Regions from separate parts of the Streptomyces sp. NPDC048349 genome, predicted to be linked through region 1. Evidence: riboswitches for the same ligand, from Rfam matches in the RefSeq annotation. Region 1 holds a riboswitch; each other region holds the start of a gene.

The links. Region 1 has a riboswitch for cyclic di-AMP ahead of AB0D44_RS21575 (LysM peptidoglycan-binding domain-containing M23 family metallopeptidase). Riboswitches for the same ligand answer to the same signal wherever they lie in the genome.
Positions count from the first base shown of each region.
Region 2: another riboswitch for cyclic di-AMP. It lies ahead of AB0D44_RS13435 (transglycosylase family protein); the one in region 1 lies ahead of AB0D44_RS21575 (LysM peptidoglycan-binding domain-containing M23 family metallopeptidase).
Region 3: another riboswitch for cyclic di-AMP. It lies ahead of AB0D44_RS05935 (M23 family metallopeptidase); the one in region 1 lies ahead of AB0D44_RS21575 (LysM peptidoglycan-binding domain-containing M23 family metallopeptidase).

Region 1 covers NZ_JBEZLA010000039.1:27,638-35,020, reverse strand. The annotation lists partial or broken gene AB0D44_RS21580 (tyrosine-protein phosphatase) at 1-795, opposite strand, end outside; cyclic di-AMP (ydaO/yuaA leader) riboswitch at 1,088-1,285, shown strand; gene AB0D44_RS21575 (LysM peptidoglycan-binding domain-containing M23 family metallopeptidase) at 1,290-2,330, shown strand; gene AB0D44_RS21570 (SGNH/GDSL hydrolase family protein) at 2,494-3,279, shown strand; gene AB0D44_RS21565 (MBL fold metallo-hydrolase) at 3,389-4,597, shown strand; gene AB0D44_RS21560 (ATP-binding protein) at 4,909-6,885, shown strand; gene AB0D44_RS21555 (roadblock/LC7 domain-containing protein) at 6,921-7,355, shown strand; gene AB0D44_RS21550 (DUF742 domain-containing protein) at 7,352-7,383, shown strand, end outside.
Region 2 covers NZ_JBEZLA010000019.1:71,351-78,733, reverse strand. The annotation lists gene AB0D44_RS13450 (nucleoside triphosphate pyrophosphohydrolase) at 1-572, shown strand, start outside; gene AB0D44_RS13445 (cytochrome P450) at 635-1,909, shown strand; gene AB0D44_RS13440 (transglycosylase family protein) at 2,013-3,074, shown strand; cyclic di-AMP (ydaO/yuaA leader) riboswitch at 3,351-3,523, shown strand; gene AB0D44_RS13435 (transglycosylase family protein) at 3,527-4,219, shown strand; gene eno (phosphopyruvate hydratase) at 4,503-5,789, shown strand; gene AB0D44_RS13425 (septum formation initiator family protein) at 5,879-6,370, shown strand; gene AB0D44_RS13420 (DUF501 domain-containing protein) at 6,423-6,959, shown strand; gene AB0D44_RS13415 (Ppx/GppA phosphatase family protein) at 6,956-7,383, shown strand, end outside.
Region 3 covers NZ_JBEZLA010000006.1:81,282-88,664, reverse strand. The annotation lists gene AB0D44_RS05945 (pitrilysin family protein) at 1-498, shown strand, start outside; gene AB0D44_RS05940 (pitrilysin family protein) at 519-1,886, shown strand; cyclic di-AMP (ydaO/yuaA leader) riboswitch at 2,093-2,252, shown strand; gene AB0D44_RS05935 (M23 family metallopeptidase) at 2,265-3,062, shown strand; gene AB0D44_RS05930 (GntR family transcriptional regulator) at 3,265-3,945, shown strand; gene AB0D44_RS05925 (HPr family phosphocarrier protein) at 4,174-4,455, opposite strand; gene AB0D44_RS05920 (GNAT family N-acetyltransferase) at 4,640-7,383, shown strand, end outside.

The DNA of each region.
Region 1 (7,383 bases):
GGTGGGTCGACGCGCCCCCCGGGGGGGGGGGGGGGGGCGGGGGGCCCCCCCCCCCCCCCCCTCCGCGAGGTAGGCCTCGCGTCCGCCCCACTGCTCGTCGATGGTGTCGAAGGCCGCGGTCAGGTACTCGGCCCGGGCGTCGAAGAGCGGCGCGAGGAGCTCCGTCACCTCGGCGGAGCGGGCCTCCTGCGCCCCGCTGCTGCGGCGCACCCGGTAGCGGCGGTGCGGGGCGTTCGACTCCAGGTAGTCCGCCACGATCGCCTCGCGCTCGACGCCCAGCGCGAGCAGGACGACGGCGATCGACAGGCCCGCCCGGTCCTTCCCGGCGGCGCAGTGCAGCAGGGCCGGGACGCTGTCCTCGGCGATGGCGTGCACCACCCGGCTGTGCTCGGCGGTGCGGTGCCGGATGATCGTGCGGTACGACTGCGACATCCGGGCCGCGCCCTTGCCGTCGCCCAGGACGGAGCGGAGCTGCTCGAGGCCGCCGTCGCGGACCATCTTCCAGAACTCCCTGCCGTCGGCCGGGTCCGACAACGGGATGTTGACGTTCCGCACGCCGGGCAGCTCGACGTCCGGACCCTCCAGGGCGTGGTCGGCGTCGTTGCGGAAGTCGAAGATGGTGTGGAGCCGGAGCGATGCGAGGAACTCTGCATCGGTTTCGGTGGCATGTGCGAGATGTCCGCTTCGGAACAGTCGTCCCGTCCTGACCTGTCGTCCGTCGGAAGTCGGCAATCCGCCCACATCGCGGAAATTGCGCACTCCGGACAGTTCCGGCTCCTGTATCCGCTGGGTCAAAGCAGCTCCTCCGGTTCGTGGTGGGGCATCTGTCCGAATTGAGTCGGTTGGCTCCAACTTGCCATATCCGGCGGCGAGATCGGACACGGCCCCGTGAGCCAGATCATACGGTGACCGTGAGTGCCTGATCGCGAAAGTCGAATGGCCCGGCCGGAGCGGTTGTTGACGGTGTGGAATGGACGCAGGGTGACCGGAATTCCGTCGATCCCTCATGCCGGTGATTCCTTTTGGAAATTCATGGCTTGTTCCGTGCGGCCGGACTCGATTACCTTCGCGATCGATCCGGGTGGACCGCCTAATCCTGCCGCCTCCCGGAAACCGCACCCGACTATTCACGCGCGCGGCAGGAGCGGGGGAACCAGGTAAGCCGCTGTTCCGGATCTTCCCTCCGGAGCCGCTAGGGGTGAAGTCGTCCATGTTCCGTTCATGTACGGCCGGACATCTCCAGTCCGAACCCGACAGCTCACCTCGCAGGCGACGGAGAGGAATTCGCCATGCCTGCAAAGGGTAAGCACCGCCGTCCCAAGTCCCGTTCCCTTTCCCGCGGTCTCGCCGTCGCCGGCACCGGTGGTGCGGCCCTCGCGCTGCCCCTGATGGGTGCCGCCGGCGCCAACGCGGCCACCGCTCCGGCCGCCGCCCCCGCCACGGCCCCCGCCCTCGCCGTCGCCCCGCAGCTCCCCCTCGCGCTCCAGGCCGCGCCCGCCGCCGTGGAGGCCGCCCCGACCGTCTACACGGTCGTCCCCGGCGACTACCTCTCCAAGATCGCTGCCGAGCGCCACCTCGAGGGCGGCTGGCACAAGCTGTACGCCGACAACCGCGAGGCCGTCGGCAGCAACCCCTCCCTGATCCACCCGGGCCTGAAGCTGACCCTCGGAGCCAAGGGCCGGCCGGCCCCGGCCGACGCGGCTCCGGCCGAGCCGTCCGCCGCCAAGCCCGCTCCCGCCAAGCCGGCTCCCGCCAAGCCCGCTCCCGCCGAGCCGGCTCCGGCTCCGGCTCCCGCCGAGCGGTCCTGGACCGGTTCCGGATCCTCCGACGAGGGCCCCTCCGCCGAGCAGGACGCCCCCGCCCCGCAGCCGAAGCGCCAGCCGCAGAGCAGCGGTTCCTCCACCGAGGCCGAGGCGCCCAGCGGCGCCGGCTTCGTGGCTCCGGTGAGCGGCGGGATATCCACCCAGTACAAGGTCGCGGGCGCGATGTGGTCCTCGGGCTACCACACGGGCGTCGACTTCATCGCCAGCTCCGGCACCACCGTCAAGGCCGTCGGCGCCGGCACCGTGGTCTCCGCCGGCTGGGCCGGGGCGTACGGCAACGAGGTCATCATCCGGCACGCGGACGGCAAGTACTCCCAGTACGGCCACCTCTCCTCGCTGTCCGTCTCGGTGGGCCAGAGCGTCACCGCCGGCCAGCGCATCGGCCTCTCCGGTTCGACCGGCAACTCGACCGGCCCGCACCTCCACTTCGAGATCCGCACGACCCAGTCCTACGGCTCGGACATCAGCCCGGTGAACTACCTCCGCTCGAAGGGCGTCACCATCTGACGGCAGCCGCCGCCGGAGCACGGACACGCGCCAGGCCGGGGCCCGAGGGGGGTCCCGGCCTGGCGTGTACTTATTCCTTATCTCCCGCGTGGTATAGATCACGGTCCGTCAACCCCTGCTTACGTTGGCGTAGGTCGTGTGCGCGGGTGAAGGATGTCGTTCCGTGGCAGCGACGACGACGACACTCAAGACCATCGGCTCGTACGCGGCGATCGGGGACAGCTTCACCGAGGGCGTGGGGGACCCGGGACCCGGGGATTCTTATCTCGGCTGGGCGGACCGGCTCGCCGTGCTCCTGGCCGACCAGCGTGACGAACACGACTTCCGGTACGCGAACCTGGCCGTGCGCGGCCGGCTCCTCGACCAGATCGTGGCCGAGCAGGTCCCGCGGGCCAAGGAGCTCGCCCCGGACCTCGTGACCTTCTGCGCGGGCGGCAACGACATCATCCGGCCCGGCACCGACCCCGACGACGTGGCGGAGCGGTTCGAGGCCGCCGTCGCCGACCTCACCGGGTCCGTCGGCCTGGTCATGATCACCACCGGCTTCGACACCCGGGGCGTGCCGGTCCTCAAGCACCTCCGCGGCAAGGTCGCGACGTACAGCGCGCACGTGCGCGCCATCGCCGACCGCTACGACTGCCCGGTGCTCGACCTGTGGTCGCTGAAGTCCGTACAGGACCGGCGCGCCTGGGACACCGACCGGCTGCACCTCTCGCCCGAGGGCCACACGCGCGTGGCGCTGCGCGCCGCGCAGGTGCTCGGGCTGGACGTGCCCGCCGACCCCGACCAGCCGTGGCCGCCGCAGCGGCCGCGCGGCTCGGTGGACGTGACCCGGGACAACATCCAGTGGGCGCGCGAGCACCTGGTGCCCTGGATCGGGCGCCGGCTGCGCGGGGAGTCCTCCGGGGACCACGTCGAGGCGAAGCGCCCCGACCTGATGCCCCTGTAGGGAGCCGCAGACGGGGACGGGGACCGCAAGCGGAATCCTTCGGGGGAGGTGTGCGTTGGGAAGGTCGTAGACCGACGACCGTCCCGACCCCATTCCCCCAGGAGGCGCCTTGACCGGCTCCCGTCCCCCGCGTCCCCTGCGTCCGCGGCTGCGTGCCCTGCGGCCCGAGGCCTTCGGCGCGGACCCCGCCGGCGCCCGGCTGGAGCGGATCCACAACTCACCGAACTTCGCCGACGGCGTCTTCCAGAACCCGCTCGGGGCCCGGACCAGGCCGTCGGGGTCGATGGCGGAGTTCGCCAAGACCTACTTCCAGCGGGAGCAGCGGGTCCGGCGCACCCCCGGCGCGCCGATCCCCGTGTATCCGACCACCCTCGCGGAGCTGGCGAAGCCGCCCGCGAGCGGACTGCGTCTCACCTGGATGGGGCACTCCAGCGTGCTCGCCGAGATCGACGGGCGACGCGTGCTGTTCGACCCGGTGTGGGGCGAGCGGTGCTCGCCCTTCCCCTTCGCCGGGCCCAAGCGGCTGCACCCGGTACCCGTGCCGCTGGCCTCGCTGGGACCGGTCGACGTCGTGGTGATCTCGCACGACCACTACGACCACCTCGACCTGCCGACGATCAAGGAGCTCGCCGGTACGGACACGGTCTTCGCCGTCCCGCTGGGCGTCGGGGCGCACCTGGAGCGCTGGGGCGTGCCGGCCGACCGGCTGCGCGAGCTCGACTGGAACGAGACCACCGAGGTCGCCGGGCTCTCGCTCACCGCGACGCCCGCCCGGCACTTCTGCGGACGCGGGCTGCGCAACCAGCAGCACACCCTGTGGGCCTCCTGGGTGGTCGCGGGGGACGAGCACCGGATCTACCACAGCGGGGACACCGGCTACTTCCCCGGCTTCAAGGAGATCGGTGCCGAACACGGGCCCTTCGACGCCACGATGATCCAGATCGGCGCGTACTCGGAGTACTGGCCCGACATCCACATGACGCCCGAGGAGGGCATGCGCGCCCACCTCGACCTCCAGGGCGGTGCCCCGCACGGGACGATGCTGCCGATCCACTGGGGCACCTTCAACCTGGCCCCGCACCCGTGGGACGAGCCGGGTGAGGGGACCCTAGCGGCGGCGCAGGGGGCCGGCGCCGCGATCGCCCTGCCGATCCCCGGCCAGCCCTTCGAGCCGGGGGCGGCGGACGCTCCCGCGAAGCCGTGGTGGCGGCCCTTCACGGCCGGCGGCCACGCCGCACCCGAAGTCGCCGTCGCCGCGGTGACCGCCGGGCGGGCGACGGGCGTGATCCGCGAGGAGCCGGAGGCCGTGGGGTCCTGACGGACGGCCGCGCCCCCGCGGCGGCACTCCGGAGGCGGCACTCCGGAGGCGGCGTCCCGGGGCCGGAGCCCCGGACCTCGGGGGCGGAGCCCCGGCCCTCGGGGGCGCTCGGTGGCCGCGCTCCCCGCCGCAAGGGTGACCCGGGGGATTCGGGCGGCTGTACGAGCGCTCCACCGGGAGCGGGAAGCACCCCCGTGAACTTCCCCAACTGGGCGTCAGGGGCGGGACGGTGCGGTCTAGCGTGGGTATCCGGTGATCAACACCGGGCCCCGGGACCGCTGGGGGCCGGGCCCCACGTACCGAGGACGCCGATGTCCGGACTCCGCGCCGCCCGCCACGCCCCGTCGAGACACGCCGTCACCGGTCCGGGCCGGCAGATACGCCCCCAGCTGGTCCGCGCCGCCGTCCTGCCCGCGCTCGCCGCCGGGCTCAGCGGCACCGCCGCGGTCATCTTCACCCTCCAGCTCGGCGGGGGCGCCGGAGACCGGGACGCCCGGCTCTGGCCGGTGCTCACCGGCTGCGCCCTCCTCTTCGTCGCCGCCCTCGCGGCGGCCCTGCTCGGCGCGCAGCGCGCGGCCAAGGCCGTACGGGACCGGTGCGAGGCGCTGCGCCGCTCCAGCGTGCGCGGCCGCCAGGAGCTGCGCGCAGCCGCCGACCGGCTGGAGCGCGGCGAGACCCCGCCGCGCCCGGTGCGGGGCGGCCCGACCGGCCCGCCGTCCGGCGCCGATCCGGCGGGTGTGGACGAGTTCTGGCTGCTGTCGCAGGAGCTGCGCGGCGCCCGCGAACAGGCCCACGCGACGCTCGTACGGCTGGCGGGACCGGCCACGCCCTCCGACAGCGAGCGGAAGGTCGAGGTCTTCGTCAACCTCGCGCGCCGCCTGCAGTCCCTCGTCCACCGCGAGATCTCGCTGCTGGACGAACTGGAGGACACGGTCGAGGACCCGGACCTGCTCAAGGAGCTCTTCCACGTCGACCACCTCGCCACCCGCATCCGCCGCCACGCGGAGAACCTCGCCGTGCTCGGCGGCGCCGCCAGCCGGCGCCAGTGGACCCGGCCCATCGACCTGAGCGAGGTGCTCCGCTCCTCGGTGGCGGAGGTCGAGCAGTACACCCGGGTCAAGGTCGTGCCCCCGGCGGGCGGCAGCGTGCGCGGCCACGCCGTCGCCGACGTGGTGCACCTGCTGGCCGAACTCGTCGAGAACGCCACGGTGTTCTCCGCCCCCGACACGGATGTGGTGCTGCGCGCCGAACGGGTCACCGCCGGCATTGCGGTCGAGGTGGAGGACCGCGGGCTGGGCATGCCGCCGGAGGAGCAGCACCGGATGAACGCCCTGCTCGGCGACCCGGACCAGATCAGCGTGCGCAACCTGCTCGCGGACGGGCGGATCGGGCTGTTCGTCGTCTCCGCGCTGGCCCGCCGGCACGGGATCGCCGTCGAGCTCAAGTCCAACATCTACGGCGGGGTGCTCGCCGTCCTGGTGCTGCCGCAGGAGCTGCTGGGCGCGGAGGCGCCGAGCGCGGCCGACGCGGCGGGGGGCTCCCGCGCCACCTCCTGGGGCACCGGGCGGGCGGCTCCGATGCCGCCCCTGGAGCCCGTCCGGGTGGGCCCGCCGCGTCCCCAACCGCCCGTGCCCCGACCGGAGCCGTGGCCGGCGGCTGCCTCGGGGACCGCTCCGGGTCCCCTCCCGGCCGGACCGGGGGCCGGACCGGCGGCCCCGGCGGAGCCCGGTCACGGGACGGCTCCCGAAGCCGTGGCCGGGTCCGGGTCGGGTTCCGAAGCCGTGGCTGGGCCCGGGCGGGGGCCCGAAGCCGTGGCAGGGTCCGGGTCGGGTTCCGAAGCCGTGGCCCGGTCCGGGCGTTGGGCCGAAGCCGTGGCAGGGGCCGGGCAGCGGTTCGAGGGTGCGGCCGTGCAGGTGCCCGCGCCGCGGTCCGGGGACGCGGGAACGACTTCGGCCCCGGCCCCGGCCCCGGCCGAGCCGTTGAGCGAGCCGGAGCCCTGGCCCGGGCCTGAGCCGACGACCCCGGCCGGGGCCGAAGCCCTGCCCGAGGTGTGGGCCGGGGCCGCACCCGCGCCCGTGACGGCAGGGGCGGACCCGGCCGGGGCCGGCCCGGCGGAGGCGCGGCCGCCGTTGCCGCGCCGGCGGGCGCAGCAGCACCTCGCGCCCCAGCTGCGCGAGGCCCCCGCTCCCCGGCGGGCCCCGGATCCCGAGCAGCCCGTACACGACCCCGGCCTGATGGCCGCCTTCCAACGGGGCTTCGGCCTCGCCCAGTCGGAGAACCAGGTATGACCCCGACCCCTCACCTCAGCAAGGAGCACACCCCCATGGGCGGCGAAGTGGCGACGAAGACCGGCAACCGGCTCTCGGACCTCGACTGGCTGCTCAGCGGTCTGGTGCAACGCGTGCCGTACACGCGCAGCGCCGTCCTGCTCACCGCCGACGGCCTGGTGACCTGCGTGCACGGCCTGGACGCGGACAGCGCGGACCACATGGCCGCGCTGGCGTCCGGGCTGTACTCGCTGGGCCGCAGCGCCGGAGCCCGCTTCGGGGACGGCGCGGAGGTCCGCCAGGTCGTCGTCGAACTCGACACCGCGCTCGTCTTCGTGTCGGCCGCCGGCTCCGGTACCTGTCTGGCGGTCCTCGCCGATCGCGAGGCCGATGCCGGAGTGCTCGGCTACGAGATGGCGATGCTGGTCAAGAGCGTACGACCGTACCTGGCGGCCCCGCCGAGGCGGCCGGTCGCCGACCCGGAGCGATGAGGCTCCGTCCGACGGGGGCGTTCGCGGC
Region 2 (7,383 bases), on a different contig from region 1:
AATGCCCGTGGACCTCCCGGCAGACCCACCGGGGCCTGGCCAAGTACGCGATCGAGGAGGCGTACGAACTGGTCGAGGCCATCGAGGACGGGGACCGGGAGGAGCTGCGCGAGGAACTCGGGGACGTCCTGCTCCAGGTGGTGTTCCACGCCCGGATCGCGCAGGACCACGACGATCCGGACGAGGCGTTCTCCATCGACGACGTGGCCGGCGCCCTGGTGGAGAAATTGATCCACCGGCACCCGCACGTCTTCGGCGACGAGAAGGCCGAGACCCCGGAGGACGTCAGCGCGCACTGGCAGCGCACCAAGGCGGTCGAGAAGCGCAGGGAGTCCGTGACGGACGGGATTCCGGTGGGCCAGCCGGGGCTCGCGCTCGCGGCCAAGCTCGCCGGGCGGGTCCGTACGGGAGGGCTTGCGGTGGAGCTGCCCCGCGGCGAGGGCATCGGGTACGAGCTGCTGGAACTGGCGGCGCGCGCCGAGGCGGCGGGGATCGACCCCGAGACCGCGCTGCGCGCGGCGGCCCGCGTCTACCGGGACGCGATCCGGGCCGCCGAGGGCGTCGGCGCGTAGCCCGTCCCGGGACGGGGGCCGGGGGCCGGAGGCCGGGATACGGTCATCCGGTGCACGAGCAGATCCCCGCGGCCCCCGCAGACACGCCCCCGGCCTCCCCTTCCTCCCAGGGCCCGACCCTGTTCGACTGGGAGTTCGCGACCGACCCCTATCCGGCCTACGCCTGGCTGCGCGAGCACTCCCCGGTGCACCGCACCAAGCTCCCCAGCGGGGTCGAGGCCTGGCTGGTCACCCGGTACGCCGACGCCCGCCAGGCCCTCGCCGACCAGCGGCTCAGCAAGAATCCGGCGCACCACGCCGAGCCCGCGCACGCCAAGGGCAAGACCGGGATCCCGGGGGAGCGCAAGGCGGAACTGATGACGCACCTGCTCAACATCGACCCGCCGGACCACACCCGGCTGCGGCGGCTGGTGTCGAAGGCGTTCACGCCGCGCAGGGTCGCCGAGTTCACCCCGCGGGTGCAGGAGCTGACCGACCACCTCATCGACGGGTTCGCGGAGAAGGGGGAGGCGGACCTGATCCACGAGTTCGCCTTCCCGCTCCCCATCTATGCCATCTGCGAGATGCTCGGCGTACCGCGCGAGGACCAGGACGACTTCCGCGACTGGGCCGGGATGATGATCCGCCACCGCGGCGGCCCGCGCGGCGGAGTCGCCCGTTCCGTGAAGCAGATGCGGACCTACCTCGGCGAGCTCATCCACCGCAAGCGGGACGATCTGGGCAATGACCTCATTTCCGATCTGATCCGCGCGAGCGACCACGGCGACCATCTGACGGAGGCCGAGGCCACGGCCATGGCTTTCATCCTGCTTTTCGCCGGTTTCGAAACCACTGTCAACCTCATCGGCAACGGCGTCCATTCCCTCTTCATGAACCCCGGCGAACGCGAGCGGCTCCAGGCCTCCCTCGCGGCCGGCGAGAGCGGCCTGCTGGAGACCGGCGTCGAGGAACTGCTGCGCTATGACGGCCCCGTGGAGCTGGCCACCTGGCGGTTCGCGACCGAACCGCTGACCCTCGGCGGGCAGTCGGTCGCGACCGGGGACCCGGTCCTGGTCGTCCTCGCCGCCGCCGACCGCGACCCCGAGCGGTTCGCCGAGCCGGACACCCTCGACCTCTCCCGGACGGACAACCAGCACCTCGGCTACGGCCACGGCATCCACTACTGCCTGGGCGCTCCGCTCGCGCGACTTGAGGGACAGACCGCGCTTGCGACTTTGCTCACGCGTCTGCCAGATCTGGAACTGGCTGTTCCGCCCGAGGAGCTGCGCTGGCGCGGCGGACTGATCATGCGTGGCCTGCGCACCCTTCCCGTGCGCTTCACACCCCGAAACATCTGAAGCGCGACTGACCGGAAGTCAGTTCCCGGCCGGAGTTGTGACAACCGTTCGAAGGCCGCTAGGTTCTGCCGTTACCCAGCCGTTATGCGAAAGGTGCAGCCTCATGCGTTCCGGGAACGGCCGCCACAGACGCCCCCGTCAGGTGCCCGCGATAGTCGTCACCGCCGGAGTCACCGGCTCCGCTCTGGCTCTGCCGCTGCTCGCCGCCACCAGCGCCGGCGCGGCCGACACGTCCACGTGGGACAAGGTCGCCGAATGCGAGAGCGGTGGCGCCTGGAGCGCCAACTTCGGCAGCGGTCAGTACGGCGGCCTGCAGTTCACCCAGGAGCAGTGGGCGAACGCGGGTGGACTCGACTTCGCCGAGCGGGCCGACCTGGCGAGCCGTTCCCAGCAGATCGCCGTGGCCGAGCGGGTGCTGGCCTCGCAGGGCCCGCAGGCCTGGCCGCTGTGCGCGGCTTCGGCCGGACTGGACGGCCAGGGCGCCGCGGCGGAGGTCGACCCCGGCCTGCCCGGCGGTTCCGGCACCGTGACCGCGCCCTCCCGTCCGGACGACACCGTGCCCACCACCGGGCGCGGCAAGCCCTCCACGGACTTCGGCGCTCCGACGCAGCCGGCGCCGAGCCCCTCGGGCAGCCCGTCCTTCGCGCTCCCCGACGGCCCGCTCGCGCCCTCCCTCGGACTGCCCGTCATGCCCTCGCCGGACGCCCCCACCACGGCGCCGGCCCCGACGGATCCGACCGTGCCCCCCACCCCCGTGGACCCGGGCGGCAGCACCACCGAGCCGCCGGTCACCCCGCCGGTCACCCCGGGCCTGCCGCCGGTGACCCCCGGGGCCCCCGTGAGCCCGGCCGACCCCACGGCACCGACCGCACCGGCGACTCCGGGCGCCCCGGACGCCTCGGCCGACCCCACCGCACCGGCCGCCCCGGCTGCCGAGGGAAGCGGCAAGCACCGAGGTGCGCCGGCCGTCGAGCTGCCGGCCGCCTCTGACACCCCGTCGGAGCCCACCTACACCGTCCAGTCGGGCGACAGCCTGGCCGCGATCGCGGACGCCAAGGGACTCGAGGGCGGCTGGAACGCGCTCTACAAGGCCAATGAGCAGGTCATCGGCGAGGACGCCGATCTGATCAAGCCCGGCCAGAACCTGGATCTAACCGCCGAATAAGGGCACTTCGGGCAGCCGTAAAGAGTTGATTGTCCGTTTTCTGTAAGTGAGACATGTGTCTCTTCCGGTCAACTGGCGTGTCCCCTCGGGGGGCTTCTGCAAACCCCGCCCTCACCTGCGCAAACGCCCGTACGAGGAGCGCAAGTAGGGGCCGTTTCTCCCCGATGGGGCTCGTTGAACATCGGGGAGGGACCTGTTTACCTTCTGAATCGCTCGCCACCGCGAGCTCCTTCGACCGCATCGCCGAATCCTGCCGGCGGACGGGGGGAACAGTCGTCGCGTCACGCGCCGAAGGCAGGAGCGGGGGAACCAAGGTAGGCGCCGGGAGCGGCCGTTGAGAGACGGTCACGCCACCGGCTAGGGGTCAAGACGTGCGCTAGGTCGCACGGCCGGGCAACTCACTCGCCCGAACCCGACAGCTCACCTCGTAGGCGTCGGTGAGGAGAATCTCCATGCTGCTTTCCGGCAAGGGCAAGCACCGCCGCGGTTCCAAGGCCGTCCGCATCGTCACGCTCGCCGGTGTCGCCGGTGTGGCCGTCGCCGCCCCCCTGATGGCCGCCGGCACCGCCGGCGCCGCCACCGCGTCCGAATGGGACAAGGTCGCGCAGTGCGAGTCCGGTGGCAACTGGTCCATCAACACGGGCAACGGCTACTACGGCGGCCTGCAGTTCTCGTCCTCGACGTGGGCCGCGTACGGCGGCAAGTCGTACGCCCCGCAGGCCAACCAGGCCTCCAAGGCCCAGCAGATAGCCATCGCCGAGAAGGTCCTCAAGGGCCAGGGCAAGGGCGCCTGGCCGTCCTGCGGCGTGGGCCTGTCGAACTCCTCCTACACCGGCGGCGGCTCGACCGAGGCCGCCCCCAAGCAGGAGAAGAAGACCCAGCCCAAGCAGACCCAGCCCAAGAAGGCCGAGCCGAAGAAGGAGACGAAGCGCTCCGAGGCCCCGACCACCCGCTCCGAGCGCTCCGAGGCCCCGGCCCCGAAGACCGGCAACGGCTCGTACGAGGTCAAGTCCGGCGACACCCTGGGCACCATCGCCGAGGCCAACGGCGTGCAGGGCGGCTGGGAGAAGCTCTTCGAGCTGAACAAGGACATCGTCTCGGACGCCGATCTGATCTTCCCGGGTCAGAAGCTGAAGCTCAGCTGAACACCGCGGCCCCGGCCGCGCAGTCCCTGGGCAACAGGCGTCATCACGCACCATCACACCCCGCCCGGCGCGTCTCCCCCACGCGCCGGGCGGTGGTGCGTGGACGGCCGGAACCACGAGGATCAAGAGCCCTATGTCCCGGAAGAGGGGTATTCGGACCCTTTTTCGTCCCAGGACCCGGGCGGTCGGCGGGCCGAGTGCCCGGAGCCGGTTAGGCTCTAGGCGGCAAGGCCATCCCACGGCCTGATGCCGCCGCACACCCAGCGTCACATCCCAGAAGGAGATGCTCGTGCCGTCCATCGACGTCGTCGTAGCCCGGGAAATCCTGGACTCCCGAGGCAACCCCACGGTCGAGGTCGAGGTGGGCCTCGACGATGGCAGCACCGGCCGTGCTGCAGTTCCGTCCGGCGCCTCCACCGGTGCCTTCGAGGCCATCGAGCTCCGTGACGGTGACCCCAACCGTTACATGGGCAAGGGTGTCGAGAAGGCCGTCCTCGCCGTCATCGAGCAGATCGGCCCGGAGCTCGTCGGCTACGACGCCACCGAGCAGCGCCTGATCGACCAGGCCATGTTCGACCTGGACGCCACCGACAACAAGGGCTCGCTCGGCGCCAACGCCATCCTCGGCGTCTCCCTCGCCGTCGCGCACGCCGCGTCCGAGGCCTCGGACCTCCCGCTCTTCCGCTACCTGGGCGGCCCGAACGCGCACCTGCTGCCCGTTCCGATGATGAACATCCTCAACGGCGGCTCGCACGCCGACTCCAACGTGGACATCCAGGAGTTCATGATCGCGCCGATCGGCGCGGAGTCCTTCTCCGAGGCGCTGCGCTGGGGTGCCGAGGTCTACCACACCCTCAAGAAGGTCCTGCACACCAAGGGCCTGTCCACCGGTCTCGGTGACGAGGGCGGCTTCGCCCCGAACCTGGAGTCCAACCGCGCCGCGCTCGACCTCATCATCGAGGCCATCAAGCAGGCCGGCTACACCCCGGGCAAGGACATCGCGCTCGCGCTCGACGTCGCCGCGTCCGAGTTCTACAAGGACGGCAAGTACGAGTTCGAGGGCCAGTCCCGCTCGGCCGCCGAGATGACCGACTACTACGCCGAGCTCGTCGAGGCGTACCCGCTGGTCTCCATCGAGGACCCGCTGTTCGAGGACGACTGGGCGGGCTGGAAGACCATCACCGACCGCCTCGGCGCCAAGGTCCAGATCGTCGGCGACGACCTCTTCGTCACCAACCCGGAGCGCCTGGCCCGCGGTATCGAGGAGGGCTCCGCGAACGCCCTGCTCGTGAAGGTGAACCAGATCGGTTCGCTGACCGAGACCCTCGACGCCGTCGAGATGGCCCAGCGCAACGGCTTCAAGTGCATGATGTCGCACCGCTCCGGCGAGACCGAGGACGTCACCATCGCCGACCTCGCCGTCGCCGTGAACTGCGGCCAGATCAAGACCGGCGCCCCGGCCCGCTCGGACCGCGTCGCCAAGTACAACCAGCTGCTGCGCATCGAGGAGATCCTCGACGACGCCGCCGTGTACGCGGGCCGCAGCGCGTTCCCGCGCTTCAAGGGCTAATTGCGCCCTCGCCTCCGTACGTCCCCGCACTCGGTCCCGTACCGTGTGCGGGGACGTAGTGCGTAGTGCGGACACAGGGGAGGCGACCCATGGCCGGGAACCGGGACCGGTTCTCCACCTTCTCCACCGCGACCAGGCTCAAGCAGCTCGGCGAGCGGACCGCCGCCCACGTCTACCGCTCGCAGTCGCGCCGCCAGGTCCGCCGCAGCCGGCTGACCGGCCGCGCCGCGCTCCTGGTGCTCGTGCTCTGTACCCTGGTCGTCGCCCTCGCGTATCCGATGCGCCAGTACGTCTCCCAGCGCTCGGAGATCGCGGAGCAGCAGCGGGCCGCCGCGGCCGCACGGGACCGCCTGGAGCGGCTCCGCGACGAGAAGGCCCGTTGGCAGGACGACGCCTACGCCGAGCAGCAGGCGCGCAGGCACCTGCACTTCCTGCGCCCGGGGGAGATCGGCTACATCATGACCGACCCCGGGGCCCGGGCCGCGGCCGAGCGGCACCGCACCGGCCAGGCCGGCTCCGACCGGCCCTGGTACTCCAACGTCTGGGACGGCGTCGACAAGGCCGACCGCCCCGGCGACTGATCCGTACGTACCGCAGCACCCATCCACGAGAACGAAGAGACTTCCTCCAGGCATGCAGACGCCCCCGCCCCAGACCGACCGGACCGAGCCGACCGACGCGGACATCGAGGCGTTCGAGCAGCAGCTCGGCCGCCCGCCGCGCGGGCTGCGCGCCATTGCCCACCGCTGCCCCTGCGGCCAGCCGGACGTGGTGGAGACCGCGCCGCGGCTCCCCGACGGCACCCCCTTCCCGACGCTGTACTACCTGACGTGCCCGCGCGCGGCCTCCGCGATCGGCACGCTCGAGGCCAACGGCGTGATGAAGGAGATGCAGGCCCGCCTCGCCGAGGACCCCGAGCTCGCGGCCGCCTACCAGGCCGCGCACGAGGACTACATCCGGCGCCGCGACGCCATCGAGGTGCTCCAGGGCTTCCCCAGCGCCGGCGGGATGCCGGACCGGGTCAAGTGCCTGCACGTGCTGGTCGGCCACTCCCTGGCCGCGGGCCCGGGCGTGAACCCGTTCGGCGACGAGGCCCTCGCCATGCTGCCGGAGTGGTGGGCCAAGGGCGCCTGCGTCACCCCGTGCGGTGACAAGGAGGAGTCCGAGTGACCCGGGTCGCGGCCGTCGACTGCGGTACGAACTCCATCCGCCTGCTGGTCGCGGACTGCGACCCCGCCACGGGCGACCTGGTCGAACTGGACCGGCGGATGACCATCGTCCGCCTCGGCCAGGGCGTGGACAAGACCGGGCGGCTCGCCCCGGAGGCCCTGGAGCGCACCTTCGCCGCCTGCCGCGAGTACGCGGCGGTGATCAAGGAGCTCGGCGCAGAGCGGGTGCGCTTCGTGGCGACCTCGGCCTCCCGGGACGCGGAGAACCGCGCCGACTTCGTCCAGGGCGTCCTGGACATCCTGGGCGTCGAGCCCGAGGTGATCTCCGGGGACCAGGAGGCGGAGTTCTCCTTCACCGGAGCGACCAAGGAGCTGACCGCCCACGACCACCTGGAGCGGCCGTTCCTGGTGGTCGACATCGGCGG
Region 3 (7,383 bases), on a different contig from region 1:
CACAACCGCCTGGTACGACGCGACCAGACGGCCGTCGCGGCCGGGTTCGGCATGCTGCGCCTGGCCGGGGCGCCCTCGCTGGGCTGGCTGGACGTCAAGACCTCCGGCGGGGTCGAGGTCCCCGACATCGAGGCGGCCGTGGACGAGGAGCTCGCGCGGTTCGCCGCCGAGGGCCCGACGGCCGAGGAGATGGAGCGCGCCCAGGCGCAGCTCGAGCGCGAGTGGCTGGACCGGCTGAGCACGGTGGCGGGCCGGGCCGACGAGCTGTGCCGGTTCGCGGTGCTCTTCGGCGACCCGCAGCTGGCCCTGACCGCGGTCCAGCGCGTCCTCGACGTGACCGCCGAGGAGGTCCAGGCCGTGGCCGCGGCCCGGCTGCGCCCGGACAACCGCGCGGTACTGGTCTACGAGCCGCTGGCCGGCTCCGACGACGAGTCCGACGAGTCCGACGAGTCCGACGAGAACGCTGTGAACGACGAGAACGAGGGGGCGGAGCAGTGAGCGACACCGCAGCCGTCACGATGACCTTCCACCCGCGCCCGCAGGCCGGGGAGCCGCAGCCGTGGGCCTTCCCGGCCCCCGACCGCTCGGTGCTGCCCAACGGCCTGACCCTGCTGCGCTGCCACCGCCCCGGCCAGCAGGTGATCGCGGTAGAGGTGAACCTCGCCGCCCCGCTGGACGCCGAGCCCGAGGGCCTGGACGGCGTGGCGACCATCATGGCCCGCGCCCTGTCCGAGGGCACCGACAAGCACTCCGCCGAGGAGTTCGCGGCCGAGCTGGAGCGCTGCGGCGCCACCCTCGACGCGCACGCCGACCACCCGGGCCTGCGCGTCTCCCTGGAGGTCCCGGCCTCCCGGCTGCCCAAGGCGCTCGGCCTGCTCGCCGAGGCGCTGCGCGCGCCGGCCTTCGCCGACGCGGAGGTCGACCGCCTGGTGCGCAACCGGCTCGACGAGATCCCGCACGAGCTGGCCAACCCGCAGCGCCGCGCCGCCAAGGAGCTCTCCAAGGAGCTCTTTCCCGCCGCCCTGCGCATGTCCCGCCCGCGCCAGGGCACCGAGGAGACGGTCGCCCGTATCGACTCCGCGGCCGTACGCGCCTTCTACGAGGCCCACGTGCGCCCCGCCACCGCCACCGCGGTGGTCGTCGGCGACCTGACGGGCATCGATCTGGACGCGGTCCTCGCCGACACCCTCGGCACGTGGACGGGCGACACCGCCGAGCCCCTCCCGGTTCCGCCGGTGACCGCCGACGACACCGGCCGCGTGGTCATCGTGGACCGGCCCGGCGCGGTCCAGACGCAGCTGCTGATCGGCCGGATCGGGCCGGACCGGCACGACCGGGTCTGGGCGGCCCAGGTGCTCGGCACGTACTGCCTGGGCGGCACCCTGACGTCCCGCCTGGACAAGGTGCTGCGCGAGGAGAAGGGGTACACCTACGGCGTGCGCGCCTTCGGCCAGGTGCTGCGCTCCACGGCCGACGGCAGGGGCGCCTCCATGCTCGCCATCAGCGGCTCGGTGGACACCCCCAACACCGCCCCGGCGCTCGAGGACCTCTGGAAGGTGCTGCGCACCCTCGCGGAGGGCGGTCTGACCGACGCCGAACGGGACGTGGCGGTCCAGAACTTGGTGGGCGTGGCCCCGCTCAAGTTCGAGACGGCGGCCTCGGTCGCGGGCACCCTGGCCGACCAGGTCGAGCAGGAGCTGCCGGACGACTACCAGGCGCAGTTGTACGCGCAGCTCGCCGAAACCGGGACCGTGGAGGCGACTTCGGCGGTCGTGAAGGCCTTCCCCGCGGACCGGCTGGTCACCGTGCTGGTGGGCGACGCGGCGCAGATCGAGGAACCGGTGCGGGCCTTGGGCATCGGCGACGTGAGCGTCGTCACCAACTGACCGCACTGCGGCCGCAACCGGCCGTGGCACGAGGGGCTCCGGCGGGCTTGTCCGCCGGGGCCCCTTTTTGTCCGTTTAGCGGAGAGGCTGCTTTTATGTGGTGTGGCGTACGCAACAAAAAGGCGTGTCTGTTTGGCGATTGACTGATGATCCGCCTAGCGTCACCCGTGCTGTCCGTCAGTTGTACCCGCCGCACCCGCGGCACCGGGCAGCGATCGCCGAGTCCCCGTCAGGCGCGAGCCTGGGGAGCCGGGGACCCACATCAGTCCCTGGGGTGAATCGGACCGCCTCGCAAGAGGAGGCCCGTAGGAGACCTTCCTGCTCCGAACCCGTCAGCTAACCCGGTAGGCGAGAGGGAAGGAAAGGATCAGCCCCTTCATGGCGTTTGGCAGTCGTGCCGCCGGTAAGCACCGTGGTTCCAGTCGTCTGAGCCGCAAGACCGCCGGTTACGCCGGCATAGCCGCCCTCGCCACCACTGGTGTCGTCGGCTCCCTCGCCGCCCCGGCCTTCGCCGCGGACAACGGCAACACCCAGTCCGCCTCGGACAACGCGCTCGGCGCGGTCGTCGTCGCCGAGGACCTCGCGGGTGACATCGAGGACCAGGCCGCGTCCCAGCAGCGTGCCGCCGAGCACGCCGCCGCCAAGGCGCAGGCCGAGGCCGACGCGAAGCAGCGGGCCGCCGAGGCCAAGCGCCTCGCCGAGGCCAAGGCGAAGGCCGAGCGCGAGGCCGCCGAGCGCGCCGCCCGCGAGGAGGAGCGCAAGCGCCTCAACACCTTCGTCTCGCCGCTCGACAGCTCGTACGTCAGCACGCAGTACAAGGCGGGCGGCGGCATGTGGTCCTCCGGCAGCCACACCGGCATCGACTTCCACGCCGCCTCCGGCACCTCCGTCCACGCGGTCGGCGTCGGCGTCGTGGTCGAGGCGGGCTGGGGCGGCGCCTACGGCAACAACGTCGTGATCAAGCACAACGACGGTACGTACACCCAGTACGGGCACATGTCCTCGCTGAGCGTCTCCGTCGGCCAGCAGGTCACCCCCGGGCAGCAGATCGGCCTGTCGGGCTCGACGGGCAACTCCAGCGGCCCGCACCTGCACTTCGAGGCCCGCACCGGTGCCGACTACGGCTCGGACATCGACCCGATCGCGTACCTGCGCTCGCACGGCGTCAGCCTCTGACCGCAGCCCACCGCTCCACCGAAGGCCCCGGCTCCCCGAGCCGGGGCCTTCGTGCCGCTGCGCCGGATACATGTTCGTCATTTCCGGCTGCTCTCGGAAATTATCGTGTGTTGCAATAGAGTCGCGGCACGCGCATGCACGTCATGGATATGCGCGTCCCGTTGGCGTGCAGTGGAAAATCGGAAATAGCGGAGGTCCGGTCTTGCGTATTCCCGCGCATGCGGTATGCACAGCGATCCGCGACGACATCGTCTCCGGGGTCTTCGAACCGGGCGGCAGGCTGACCGAGGAGGTGCTGGCCCGCCGGTACGGAGTCTCGCGGGTGCCGGTGCGCGAGGCGCTGCGGACCCTGGAGTCCGAGGGGTTCGTGACCACGCGGCGGCACGCGGGTGCCTGCGTCGCCGAGCCGACCGAGCAGGAGGCCGCCGACCTCCTCGAGCTGCGGATGCTGCTGGAGCCATTGGCCGCCGCGAGGGCGGCCCGGCGGCGCACCGAGGCCCACCTCAAGGTGCTGCGTGGGCTGGTCAGACTGGGCCAGGAGCGGGCCAGGCGGGGCCAGGCAGAGGATCTGCGCTCCCTGGGCGGCTGGTTCCACGAGACCCTGGCGCAGGCGTCCGGGAGTCCGGGCCTGATCGCGCTGCTCACGCAGATGCGGCACAAGCTGGCGTGGATGTACGTGGTGCAGGCGCCTTCCCGGCCGGTGGACTCCTGGGCCGAGCACGGGGCGATCGTGGACGCGGTGGCGCGGGGGGACGCGGAGCGGGCGCGGGCGCTGGCGGCCGTCCACGCCGAACGGGCGGCGGGCGCGCACCGGCCGCGGGTGCGGGCGGCGGCCGTGAGGACTTCGCAACCTGCCGTAAACATGTCGAGCGGCCGTCATTAACAGGCGCCGTATACAAAGGGGTATATCCGTGCACCGCTGCGTGCGCCGCTGCCGGAATTCCGGTGGCGCGAATTCGGTGCGCCGAATTCCTGCGGAGTGGAATTCCCCTGCGTACACGCGAAAGCCGCGGCTCCCGGATGGCGGGGGCCGCGGCTTTCGCGTGTGGACCGCGTGGACCGTGTGGGTCGCTGCGGCGGTGCGGTCGACGGCGGTGTCGAACCCGAAGGGTCAGACGGTCTCGGGGAGCTCCTCGAGACCCTCGGCGACCAGCTTCGCGAGGCGGTCCAGCGCCACCTCGGCGCCGTCGGCGTCGGACGCGAGGACGATCTCCTCGCCGCCCTGGGCGCCCAGGCCCAGAACCGCCAGCATGGAAGCGGCGTTGACGGGGTCGCCACCGGCCTTGGCGATGGTCACCGGGACGCCGGAAGCGGTCGTCGCACGGACGAAGATCGAGGCGGGACGAGCGTGCAGGCCCTCGGCCCAGCCGACGTTGACGCGGCGCTCTGCCATGGTGATGCCCTTCAGGTTCTTACGGTTGTCTAGACCAGTCTCTCACGACGTCCGGAATGCTCCGACCGACCTCCGGCCCGGATCTTCCGCCGTTCGACCTTCCCCAGCTTGCACCGTTTTGCCCCAGTGTGCCTGATGCGCCGCGCGCACGCTGCCAGGCGGTTTCCGGCCGTAAGGTAGGCCCATGACCACCGAGTCGGACCCCTCGTACCCGGCCCACTGGGAGGCGGACGTCGTCCTGCGCGACGGCGGCACCGCCCGGATCAGGCCCATCACGCCCACCGACGCGGGCCGGCTGGTCAGCTTCTACGAGCAGGTCTCCGACGAGTCGAAGTACTACCGCTTCTTCGCCCCGTACCCCCGGCTCTCCGACCGCGACGTGCACCGGTTCACGCACCACGACTACGTGGACCGCGTCGGCCTCGCGGCGACCATCGGCGGGGAGTTCATCGGAACCGTCCGCTACGACCGCATCGGCCCCGACGGCCGGCCCGCCTCGGCCCCCGCCGACGAGGCCGAGGTCGCCTTCCTGGTCCAGGACGCCCACCAGGGCCGCGGGGTGGCCTCCGCCCTCCTCGAACACATCGGCGCGGTGGCCCGGGAGCGGGGCATCCGCCGGTTCGCCGCCGAAGTGCTGCCCGCCAACACCAAAATGATCAAGGTGTTCACGGACGTCGGTTACCAGCAGAAGCGCAGCTTCGAGGACGGCTCCGTCCACCTCACCCTCGACCTCGAGCCCACCGCGGAGTCCCTCGCCGTGCAGCGCGCCCGCGAACAGCGCGCCGAGGCCCGCTCGGTCCAGCGGCTGCTCGCCCCCGGCTCGGTGGCGGTGATCGGAGTCAGCCGCTCCGGCGCGGGAGTCGGCGCCGCCTGCCTGCGCACGCTGCGCGACAGCGGCTTCCACGGCCACCTCTACGCCGTCAACGAGGCGGTCACGCGCGATCTGCTCGAGGGCGTACGGGCCTACCGCACCGTCGACGCGATCGGTGCTCCCGTCGACCTCGCGGTGATCGCCGTCCCGGCGGAACGGGTCCCCGAGGCCGTCGCCGCCTGCGGCGAACACGGCGTCCAGGGACTCGTCGTGCTCTCCGCCGGATACGGGGAGAGCGGCCCGGCCGGACTCGCCCGCCAGCGCGAACTCGTCCGGCAGGTGCGCTCGTACGGGATGCGCCTGATCGGGCCGAACGCCTTCGGGGTGATCAACACCGCGCCGGAGGTGGAACTCAACGCCTCGCTGACGCCCGCGCCGATGCCGATGCGGGGCCGCATCGGCCTGTTCACGCAGTCCGGGGCGATCGGCATCGCCCTGCTCTCCGCCCTGCTGCGCCGGGGTGAGGGGCTCTCCTCCTTCGTCTCCGCCGGCAACCGCGCCGACGTCTCCGGCAACGACATCCTCCAGTACTGGTACGACGACGAGGCGACCGACGTCGCCCTGCTCTACCTGGAAACCCTGGGCAACCCGCGCAAGTTCACCCGCCTCGCCCGCCGCACGGCAGCCGTCAAACCGGTGGTCGTCGCCAAGGGCGGCCGACACACCCCTGCCGGACACGTGGTCCCCGGCACCCGGCTGCCGGACGCCACCGTCTCCGCCCTGCTGCGGCAGGCGGGCGTGATCCGGGTCGACACGGTGACGGAGCTGGTGGACGTCGGGCTGCTGCTGGCCTCGCAGCCGCTGCCCGCCGGAGCGCGCATCGCGATCCTCGGGAACTCCGAATCCCTCGGGGTCCTCACCTACGACGCCTGCCTGACCCAGGGCCTGCGGCCGCTGCCGCCCCTCGACCTGACCACCGCTGCCGTGCCCGAGGACTTCCGTACGGCCCTGGCCGCCGCGCTCGCCTCCGACGACAACGACGCGGTCGTCGTCACCGCGATCCCGTGGGTCAACGAAGAACAGGATCCGGCGGACGACCTGGCCGGGGCGCTGCGCTCCGCGGTGGCCGGACACCCCGGCAAGCCGGTGGCCGTCGTCCACGTCGAACTCGGCGAACTGGCCGAGGCCCTGTCCGCTCCGCTGGGCCCCTGGGGCTCCGCCCCGGACGCCGGCGCCCCGGCGCCCGACGGCCCGGACGGCCCGCTGCGCGGCTTCCCCGCCCCGTCGCCCTTCGGGGCGCCGGTCCGGGCGGAGCCGGGTCCCGGCGGCAGGATCCCGAGCTACCCCGCCGCCGAGCGGGCCGTGAAGGCGCTCGCCGAAGCCGTCCGGTACGGGCAGTGGCGGCGGGCCAGCACCGAGGCCGGGCACGTCCCCGAGTACGAGGACATCGACGAGTCCGGAGCCGCCGCCCAGCTGGCCGGGCTGCTGGCCGACGTCGACAGCGGCGCCGTGCTCACCCTGGCCGAGTGGGACGCCCGCGAGCTGCTCGCGCGCTACGGGATCCGCGTCCTGCCCGCCCTGCCCGCGCCCAGCCCCGACTCCGCGGTCCGCGCCGCCGGGATCCTCGGCTACCCGGTCGCCCTCAAGACCACCGCCCCGCACCTGCGCCACCGGGCTGACCTGGGCGGCGTACGGCTCGATCTCAGGGACGAGGCCGAGCTGAGGCGCTCGTACGAGGACCTCACCGCGCTGCTCGGCAAGCCGGCGGAGCTCCAGCCGGTCGTCCAGGCGATGGTGCCCCGCGGGGTCGACACCGTCGTGCGCTCCGTCATCGACCCGGCAGCCGGCGCCGTCCTCTCCTTCGGGCTGGCCGGCGTCGCCTCCGAACTGCTCGGGGACACCGCCCACCGGCTGGTCCCGGCCACCGACAAGGACGCCGCCGGCCTGATCCGGTCCATCCGGACCGCACCCCTCCTCTTCGGCTGGCGCGGCAGCGACCCCGTCGACACCCGCGCCCTGGAGGAGCTGCTCCTGCGGCTGTCCCGGCTCGTGGACGACCACCCCGAGGTGGTCGGGGTCTCCCTGGAGCCGGTGGTCGTCGCCACCGAGGGACTCTC